Regions from separate parts of the Salinivibrio sp. PR932 genome, predicted to be linked through region 2. Evidence: predicted binding sites of a transcription regulator. Region 2 holds the regulator's gene; the other holds the start of a gene.

Region 1 (5,449 bases), on a different contig from region 2:
CTCGATCAGGCGATCACAATCAGATCAGAGAGAAGTCGGTTGTACAGAGGTTAATCCTGTGCGGGGGAGACAGAAGCCGGTGTCAGCGCGGTGACCGTACTTGTGATGTCACCCTCACGCAGATGGGTATGTAATGTTTGACCCACGCTAAGCTGATCGGTCTGGGTCACCACCTTGCCATCGCCCGTACGCGTGATGGAATAACCTCGGGTTAGGGTAGCCAGTGGGCTAACGGCATCTAAAGTTGCCATCAGGGTATGCAGCCGCTGTTGTGCGTGCTGCAAGTGAGCGTCCATGGCGTGATTAAGACGCTGCTCAAGCTGGCTCACATGCCCTTGCTGGCGATGAATGGTGTGGATTGGCGTTGCACGCTGCAATCGGCCGTCCAACTGGCTACATTGCGCCTGAGCACGACGAATTTTAGTCATCATCGCTTGTTGCATGCGCCGTTGTAGCTCATCCAATCGCTGGCTTTGCTGTTGTAAGCGTGTGCGCGGATGCTGGTGGGACAAACGGTGCGACAATTGAGTGAGATGCCGTTGCTGACGATAAAGCACATCGGCCATCGCGCGACTGAGTGCTTGCTCGCGTTGCTGATATTGCTGAAGCCGATAACTCAGATCGCGGCTAACCAGCTCCGCAGCGGCTGAAGGGGTTGGAGCGCGCATGTCAGCGACAAAATCAGCAATGGTTACATCCACTTCATGACCCACCGCACTGACGATAGGAATCGTGCTGGCAGCGATAGTACGGGCGACGATTTCCTCATTAAAACACCAGAGATCTTCTAGCGACCCCCCGCCACGACCGACAATCAAAACATCGCACTCTGCACGGCTATTGGCACGACCAATGGCTTGCGCGATGCTGACCGCGGCATCGCGCCCTTGCACCAGCGTAGGATAAATGACCACGGGCAGGCTAGGATCGCGTCGCTTGAGTACATGCAGAATATCATGCAAGGCAGCGCCGGTTTTGGAGGTAATAATACCAATACGGCGTGGTTGAGCGGGTAACGGCTTTTTCTCGCTTTGAGCAAAAAGCCCTTCGGCTGCAAGCGCCTGCTTACGTTGCTCAAACTCTTGCTGTAACCGGCCATCCCCTTCAGGTTGCATACTTTCGAGGATCAACTGATAGTCACCGCGTGGCTCATACAAGGACACTCGGGCGCGGACTAACACTTGGTCGCCATTTTTCGGTTTGAAGGTAACACGACGGTTGTTACCGCGGAACATGGCACATTTCACTTGGCTTTGGTTATCTTTCAGCGATAAATACCAATGCCCTGAGACTGCGGCGGTAAAATTGGAAATTTCCCCGCTTAACCAGACAATGCCGATATCGCGCTCAAGACACAGCCGAACTTCGGCATTCAGCCGAGATACCGTCAAAATGTTGCGATTGTTTGTGCTCACGTCGCCAACCTTTTTCATTCACCTGCACGCATACTACCTGTCTGCTTTGAGGATGCCAATTGCTAAGCGTATGCCGTGTGTGAGCGGGCGTTTTCACCCGAAGTGATTGAATATTAAGCGCCTAAAATCAAAGACACCAATAAATGAAAATTCTCAGTAAAAACCTGTAGCCAAACGTTTGCGCTATACGTATAATGCTGCGGCAATATTTTGTTCCCCTTCACAAATTTTGGTGTGAGATATTGCAATGCTGAGAATCGCGAAAGAAGCGCTAACCTTTGACGATGTACTCCTCGTCCCTGCCCATTCCACTGTTCTTCCGAACACTGCGGATCTGCGAACCCAACTGACTCGCTCTATTAGCCTGAACATCCCTGTTTTATCAGCGGCGATGGATACGGTGACAGAAGCCCGTCTGGCGATTGCACTTGCGCAAGAAGGTGGCCTTGGTTTTATCCACAAAAACATGACCATTGAACAGCAAGCTGAGCAAGTTCGCTTGGTTAAAATTTACGAAGCGGGCATGGTCACAAATCCTGTGACAGTGACGCCAGAAATGACCATTGCGGATGTGAAAGCACTCACCGAACGCAACGGTTTCGCCGGCTATCCAGTGGTTAACGCGCAAAAAGAGCTTGTCGGTATTATCACCGGTCGTGATGTGCGTTTTGTGTCTGATTTGAGCAAGCGTGTTGATGAAGTGATGACGCCGAAGTCGCGCTTAGCCACGGTGCAAGAAGGTGCGGATCGAGAGCAAGTTCAGCAAATGATGCAGCAGCACCGCGTGGAAAAAATCTTGGTCGTCAATCAAGACCACCACCTAAGCGGCATGATCACCGCAAAAGACTTCCAGAAAGCAGAAAGCAAACCAAACGCCTGTAAAGACGAGCAAGGCCGTCTGCGCGTGGGTGCCGCCGTCGGTGCTGGCGCAGGTAATGAAGAGCGTGTTGCCGCCTTGGTGGAAGCCGGTGTCGACGTTCTTTTGATTGACTCATCACACGGCCATTCTGAAGGTGTGCTGCAACGCATTCGTGATACACGCGCCGCGTATCCAAACCTGCAAATCGTAGGGGGTAACGTTGCCACGGCAGACGGTGCTCGTGCTCTGATTGAAGCTGGTGTTGATGCCGTTAAAGTGGGAATTGGCCCAGGGTCGATTTGTACCACCCGTATTGTGACCGGGGTTGGCGTACCACAAATCACAGCCATCAGTGATGCAGCAGCCGTCGCGCAAGAATATGGCATTCCGGTCATTGCTGACGGTGGCATTCGCTTCTCGGGCGATATGTGTAAAGCGATTGCCGCTGGCGCATCCTGCGTGATGGTTGGCTCCATGCTGGCAGGGACGGAAGAATCACCGGGTGAAGTTGAGCTTTACCAAGGCCGCGCGTACAAATCGTACCGTGGTATGGGATCGGTGGGCGCGATGTCAAAAGGCTCATCTGACCGTTATTTCCAAAGCGACAATGCTGCCGACAAATTGGTCCCAGAAGGCATTGAAGGCCGCGTAGATTACAAAGGCATGATGAAAGAAATCATCCACCAACAAATGGGTGGTTTGCGTTCATGCATGGGTCTGACGGGCTCTGCCACCATCAACGATTTACGCACCAAGGCGCAATTTGTTCGCGTGACTGGCGCGGGCATGAAAGAGTCACACGCTCACGATGTGACCATCACCAAAGAAGCGCCTAACTATCGCCTCGGATAATGTATGGCGGTGTGGCTTAAGGGCCACACCGCTTTCTATTCGTCCAAGAGGGCTGACAACGCCCCTTTGTTCCACTTAATTGAGAAAGCCAGATAATGACCAAAAACATTCATGCTCAACGTATTTTGATCCTCGACTTTGGCTCCCAGTACACGCAACTGATCGCACGTCGTGTCCGTGAAATCGGTGTGTATTGTGAGTTGTGGAGCTGGGATGTAGAAGAGCAAGATATTCGTGATTTTGCCCCTGATGGCATCATCCTTTCCGGTGGCCCTGAAAGTGTCGCTGAAGCTGGCTCACCGCGTGCGCCTGAGTATGTCTTTAATGCTGGCGTGCCGGTGCTTGGCGTATGCTACGGTATGCAAACCATGGCTGAGCAACTGGGCGGTAAAGTGGCCGGCTCTGAGCACCGCGAATTTGGTTATGCCCAAGTTAAGCGTGTTGCCAACAGTGCTTTGTTTGATGGTATTGAAGATGCGATCGCCGAAGATGGCACCGCGCTATTGGATGTGTGGATGAGCCACGGTGATAAAGTGGTCGCTATCCCAGAAGATTTCGTCAAAATCGCTGAAACCGACACCTGTCCGTTTGCGGCGATGGCTAACGAAGAGAAGCGCTTCTACGGCGTACAGTTCCACCCGGAAGTCACGCATACTCGCCAAGGCAAACGCATGCTAGAGCAGTTTGTGATGAACATCTGTGGTTGTGAGCGCCTATGGACTCCTGCATCTATCATCGAAGATGCGGTTGAGCGTATTCGCGAGCAAGTCGGTGATGATGAAGTGATCCTTGGCCTATCTGGTGGCGTTGATTCCTCAGTAGTGGCAATGCTGGTTCACCGCGCGATTGGCGACAAGCTCACGTGCGTATTTGTGGATAACGGCCTGCTACGCCTTAACGAAGGCGAGCAAGTACTGGAAATGTTTGGTGACCACTTCGGCCTCAACATTGTCCACGTCAATGCCGAAGACCGCTTCCTTGACGCGCTGAAAGGCGAAGCTGACCCTGAAGCTAAGCGTAAAATCATTGGCCGCGTGTTTGTTGAAGTATTCGACGAGCAAGCCACCAAAATGAAAAACGCCAAATGGTTGGCGCAAGGCACCATCTATCCGGATGTGATTGAATCAGCAGCCTCGAAAACCGGTAAAGCACACGTGATTAAATCGCACCACAATGTGGGCGGTCTTCCGGAAGAAATGAAAATGGGCTTGGTTGAACCACTCAAAGAGCTGTTCAAAGACGAAGTCCGTAAGATTGGCCTTGAGCTAGGCCTGCCTTACAACATGCTTTACCGCCACCCATTCCCAGGGCCTGGTCTTGGCGTGCGTGTACTGGGCGAGATCCAAAAAGAATACTGTGACCTTCTACGTCGCGCCGATGCAATCTTTATCGAAGAACTGCGCAACGCCGATTTGTACGACAAAGTCTCACAAGCGTTTGCGGTTTTCTTACCGGTACGTTCTGTTGGTGTAATGGGCGATGGCCGTAAATACGATTGGATCATTGCCTTGCGTGCTGTCGAAACCATCGACTTTATGACCGCGCACTGGGCACACCTGCCATACGATTTTCTTGGCAAAGTGTCGAACCGCATTATCAACGAAGTCGACGGCATCTCCCGCGTGGTTTACGACGTCTCCGGCAAACCGCCTGCGACGATTGAGTGGGAATAATCGTTTGAGAAAGTAAAACGTCAGATTAACGACATAAAGCCCATGCCTAGCGTGGGCTTTTTTGTTTCTAAATGTTTCAAGGTTATCCCTTCACTGCGGTTTTTTGTGCTGAAAAGCAAATATATCTGATGGTTAACATTTTGCTAACAGGTTGATGTGTAGCTAACTATGCTGATTTTTGCTTTACTGGGGCCGATATTTCATTAATTTGTCATTAAAGGCAGCGCCAGGGCATGTGCTGTGGCGACATTGAAACAATATGGAGTGAGCTGTGAGCAGTCAACTTAGTCAGTCAGCGGATGCTGACGGCCCGCGAGGGTTAGACCGGTTTTTAAATATGATTGAGCGGGCAGGAAACCGTATTCCTGATCCGGCACTGTTGTTTTTCTGGGGCTTGATTACCGTTTGGGTACTGTCGGCCATTTTATCGCAAGTTGAGTTCGATGCCGTTCACCCGCTGACGGGGAATGCGGTGCAAGTGAACAACCTACTGACTGGCGATGCGCTCGCACACTTTCTAGCCAATATGGTTAGCACTTTTACTGGTTTTGCGCCGCTGGGCATTGTTTTGGTTGCGATGTTAGGGGTGGGCGTGGCCGATCAGTCAGGCTTTATCACCACCGGCCTCAAGAAAATGTTGAGTGTGACAC
Region 2 (5,449 bases):
GACAGTACTCGTAGTGTTGCACGACCTGAATTTGGCGGCGCAATACGCCGATCAACTGCATTTTCTGAAAGCAGGTCGAATCGTCCTATCCGGCGATCCGTGGCAGTGTTTTAGTAGTGATAGAGTGGCAGACATCTACCAATACCCGCTGACCGTATTGACGCACCCAGAGCATAACTGCCCACTGATCGTGTCTTAATTGACAAATACATCATAGCTGGCTCACAAAACCGCCTGTTGGTCCGTTTTCGCTGATCAGACCAATTGCGAGTGTGCGCCAACCTAAGTAAACTGAGAGCGCAACCGATTAGCTATGAGAATGGATGAAATCGGATTCGTTACCTTCGCAACCGTCTGATGTGCCGGGATTGTGAAAGACATCGCCGCTGAGAAACAGCGGCGTTTTTCTGTAAGGTCGCGAGTAACGATCCCTACGCATTACTACAAAGAAGAATCAAGATGGCAACGATTAAAGATGTCGCGCGTCTCGCCGGTGTATCGACCACGACGGTGTCGCACGTGATAAACAAAACCCGCTTTGTCGCAGAGAAGACGACTGAGAAAGTATGGCAAGCGGTTGAAGAATTGAACTACGCCCCAAGTGCTGTGGCGCGAAGCTTGAAGTGCAATACAACACGTACACTGGGTATGTTGGTGACTAAATCCACCAACCCCTTTTTCGCCGAACTGGTTCACGGTGTGGAAGACTATTGCTATAAGCAAGGCTACACGCTGATTCTCTGCAATACCGAGGGTAACCTTGAAAAGCAACGCGACTACCTGCGTATGTTGTCTGAAAAACGCGTCGACGGACTCATTGTGGTGTGCTCTGACCTCAACGAAGATTTGATGCTGTTATTAGAAAAAAAACGCGATCTGCCTATGGTCGTGATGGATTGGGGCAGTCATCATATCGATACAGACCGTATAGAAGATAACGCTGAATTGGGCGGTTACCTTGCTACCAAACACTTTATTGATAATGGTCATACTAGGATTGGCTGCATTTCTGGCCAAATGGATAAAAATACCTGTAAGCATCGCTTAAACGGTTATTTCCGCGCGTTAAAAGAAGCCAACATTCCAGTAAATGAAAATTGGTTGATTGAGGCAGATTTTGAAGCCGATCAAGCGCAAATTGCAGCGAAGCAATTAGCGACAATGTCAGACCGCCCGACCGCTGTGTTTTGTTTTAATGACATTATGGCATTAGCGGCCATTAGTACATTTAACGAGCACGGCTTGAAAGTGCCAGATGATATATCGGTGATTGGTTACGATAATATTGATCTCACCGAGTATTTCTCGCCACCATTGACAACTATTCACCAGCCCAAACGCCGCCTAGGCAAAACGGCCGTCAAGCTCTTGCTCGCGCGAATTGCCAACAACGAGACTCAACAGCAAGTGTTCGAAATGCAACCTGCACTAGTGAGTCGACAGTCAGTTAAAACACTATCTTAATGTTTTAACGAAATTTTTATGAAGAGCACCGTCAATGCCTTGGCGGTGCTTTTTTACGCGACTACTCTTCCTATAGTGCTTTTACTCTAGTTCATCAATTACACCCACCCTGAACCAAGATCACACTTTGCGTAATAGGAGAGGACGACATCGGTGTCTAATTATTATATGCTTAATAGCGATTGAACAAGGCAAACCATGGCGAAAGCATGGGACGCAAAGCCTCCGGCCTAATGGTAATTTGACATGATGTCAAAATATCAACGGTAGCGGGGTTGCCAACATATCAAAGCTGACAAATTTGATGGCTCGTTGACAATTCTGCGATCTTGCCTTGTTACATTATGACGTCTTTTTTAGGCATTAGTAATTCATCGAGATTTTAATCAAATGGATAAACCAGCTTTAAAGAACGCAATGAAGTTATTTGCCAAATTGGGCAGTATAAAGTCCCGTTCAATGTTTGGTGGGTTTGGTATCTTTTGTGAAGACACCATGTTCGCACTTGTCGTTAACAACACTCTCCATTTACGTGCTGGAAAAGAAAACGAAGCACTATTAAAAAAACAAGGCTTATCACCCTACGTGTATAAAAAGCGGGGCTTTCCCGTTGTGACGAAATATTTTGCGATTCCTGAATACTGGTGGGATGACCAAGATAAACTGCTCACTGAAGCCAAAGAAGCGCTGGATGTCGCGACACGCGATCGTACTTTGAAAAAACAAGCCGCACCGTCTCGTTTAAAAGACTTGCCTAATTTACGGCTCGCGACCGAGCGCATGCTGAAAAAAGCAGGTATTGAGACGCCTGAAAGCTTACAGCAACAAGGTGCCGTCAATGCCTATAAAGCGCTCCTTTCTGCGCATGAAAAAGAGCTAAGCTTGGAGTTACTGTGGTCACTAGAAGGTGCGATTACTGGCAAGCATTGGTCTGTGGTTCCACCCCAACGTCGCCAAGAATTATTACAACATTTAGAAAATTAATTCCTCACAACCCCCATACCTCTCTACCTTTTTTGTGAGCAATGTTCGCGTCCAACACCGCCTTTATGGCGGTGTCGCTTTTTCTGAACGAGCTAAACGCTCAATAAATCATCATTCAAACTAATTTCTGACTAATAGCGAAAGTTTCTTGCGATCGGTCGGGTCTGGTTAAAGGTACGATTAAGGACACAGTTCCTCAATGTAACCGACAAATCAGCCAGTTAATTCAGCTACAGTACCTAAAGTAATAACTGGGACCCATTTACTATCGGACGAGACACAGTATGCCAGTAAAAAAGATATTGCTTGGTTTAGTGGTGGTGGCGCTTGTAACACTTTGGTTCAGTTTAGATCTCAGCCAGTGGCTCACGCTTGAAAACGCCAAAGCACAACAAGTGGCATTGAATGATTACATTATCGAAAACGCGACCATCGCAAGCCTGGTGTTTTTTGTCGGCTATGTGGTGATGACCGCCCTGTCCTTACCGGGTGCGGCAGTGGCCAGTCTATTGGGCGCGGCACTCTTTGGCTTTTGGTGGGCATTAGTGTTGGTCTCCTTTGCCAGCTCGATTGGCGCTACCCTCGCCTTCTTGGTCAGCCGTTTTATGCTACGTGACTGGGTCCAAGCTAAATTTGGCAGTAAGCTCGACACCATTAATCGCGGCATAGAGAAAGACGGTCGCTTGTATCTGTTGACCCTCCGCCTGATCCCGATTTTCCCGTTTTTTCTGATTAACTTGGTGATGGGACTAACCTCGTTCAAAACCCGCACCTTCTATTGGGTTAGCCAGTTAGGGATGCTGCCAGGCACCGCGGTATACGTGAATGCAGGGACCCAACTGGCCCAAATCGACGCACTCGGCGATGTGGTGTCTCCGTCGGTGCTTGGCTCTCTCGCCTTACTGGGTGTCTTCCCACTACTGGCAAAGTGGGTCATGGCTTGGATCACGCGTCGTAAACGCTATCAAGGTTGGAACAAACCCCAACAGTTTGACCGCAATATGGTAGTGATTGGTGCCGGTGCAGGCGGCTTGGTATCGAGTTATATCGCTGCAGTGGTAAAAGCAAAAGTCACGCTGGTTGAAAAAGGTTCGATGGGAGGAGACTGCCTAAACACCGGATGTGTTCCCTCAAAAGCGCTAATACGCGCGGCAAAAACCATGCGAGAAATTGGCAAGGCCAAAACGTTTGGCATTCATACCCAAACGCCAGCTGTTGATTTTTCGGCCGTGATGGCACGGGTTAAACAGGTTATAACCCACATTGAGCCTCACGATTCGGTCGAGCGTTACACCAAACTCGGCGTGGAGTGTGTGCAAGGTGAAGCGCACATCGTTTCGCCATGGGAAGTTGAGGTGAACGGCGAGCGACTGACCACTCGCAACATCGTGATTGCCACAGGCGCACGCCCCATGCTGCCCCCGATTCCCGGTTTGGCTGAGGTCACGCATTACACCTCGGATACGATTTGGTCTCTGGCTGAGCTGCCACCACGGTTGTTGGTTTTAGGCGGTGGCCCCATTGGCGCGGAATTGGCGCAAAGCTTTTCATGCTTAGGCAGCCAAGTGACGCTCGCGGAAATGGCTGACCAACTTCTTAGCCGTGAAGACAAAGATGCCGCACAGCTAGTTGAGCAGGCGTTAGAGCGTGACGGTGTCACGGTTTTAACACAGCACAAAGTCAAAGCATTTGAACACAGTGATAATGAGCAAATCGCGTTACTCGATGGCCCTGACGGTGAGAAGTCTGTCTCATTTGATGCGGTGCTAGTCGCGTTAGGGCGCAGTGCCAACACCAAAGGATTTGGTCTCGAAAAGCTCGATATTCCAGTGACCGAGCGTGGCACTATTCAAATCAACGAGTATCTGCAAACCGTCTATCCGAATATCTATGCGGTAGGTGATGTAGCGGGGCCGTTTCAGCTCACCCACGCCAGTGCCCACCAAGCGTGGTATGCCGCCGTGAATGCACTATTCGGGCAATTTAAACGCTTTCGTGCTGACTATTCAGTAATGCCTTCCGCGACCTATACATCGCCAGAAGTCGCGCGTGTGGGCATCAATGAAAAAGAAGCCAAAGCCAATCAGCAAGAGGTGGAAGTGACCTATTACGGCATTGATGATCTGGATCGCGCGATCGCTGATGGAAATGACCACGGTTTTATTAAGGTACTGACACCGAAAGGAAAAGATACCATTCTGGGGGTGACTATTGTTGGCGAGCATGCAGGCGACTTGCTCGCAGAATTTACTCTCGCCATGCGGCACGGGTTAGGACTGAATAAAATTTTGGGCACCGTCCATCCGTATCCAACCATGAGTGAAGCGGTGAAGTATACCGCTGGAATGTGGAAACAAGCCCATGCACCCGAGAAGCTGCTTAACTGGGTCGAAAAATATCATCGTTGGATGCGTCACTAATTGAAAAGGAAGATGACAATGAAACACTGGATAGCGGCGTTAACATTGGCAATTGCGAGTACTGCCAGTTTTACTGCCTCTGCAAGCGCGGAAAACAACAGTTGGGAAAGTATTGAGCAACAAGCCAAAGGTCAAACTGTTTACTTTAACGCATGGGGCGGCAATCAAGAGATCAATGCTTACCTGCGCTGGGCAAGCCGCGAGTTACAACGCGATTACGGTGTCACCCTGAAACATGTCAAAGTGGCGGATATCGCTGAAACCGTCAATCGCCTGCTTGCCGAAAAGACCGCCGGTAAGGATAGCGGCGGCAGTGTCGATATGGTTTGGATTAACGGCGAAAACTTCAAATCGATGAAGGAAAATGATTTGCTGTACGGCCCTTTTGTCAGCACGCTCCCCAATTGGCAAATTGTCGATAAAAGCTTACCGGTTGAAGAAGACTTCACGGAGCCTACAGACGGCCTCGAAGCACCCTGGGGGGTGGGACAGCTGGTGTTTATCCATGATCAGAAAACCTTGGCCAACCCACCTCGCTCTTTCGCCGAACTGTTAAGTTTGGCTAAAGCATTCCCTGGCCG

The links. The regulator PurR, encoded in region 2, represses purine synthesis genes. The targets are predictions, from matches to a motif close to TNANGNAAACGTTTNCNTNA.
Region 1: guaB (IMP dehydrogenase) is a predicted target of PurR. The motif match lies at 1,582-1,601, and genes of this name have one in related genera.

What each region holds. Positions count from the first base shown of each region.
Region 1 is NZ_MUFM01000013.1:53,627-59,075, forward strand. Features, by position in the region: gene xseA (exodeoxyribonuclease VII large subunit) at 51-1,415, opposite strand; gene guaB (IMP dehydrogenase) at 1,663-3,126, shown strand; gene guaA (glutamine-hydrolyzing GMP synthase) at 3,222-4,799, shown strand; gene BZG84_RS08455 (AbgT family transporter) at 5,137-5,449, shown strand, end outside.
Region 2 is NZ_MUFM01000007.1:52,043-57,491, reverse strand. Features, by position in the region: gene BZG84_RS05095 (heme ABC transporter ATP-binding protein) at 1-199, shown strand, start outside; gene purR (HTH-type transcriptional repressor PurR) at 460-1,464, shown strand; cyclic di-GMP riboswitch class I at 1,645-1,747, shown strand; gene BZG84_RS05085 (TfoX/Sxy family DNA transformation protein) at 1,855-2,448, shown strand; gene lpdA (dihydrolipoyl dehydrogenase) at 2,733-4,868, shown strand; gene BZG84_RS05075 (ABC transporter substrate-binding protein) at 4,881-5,449, shown strand, end outside.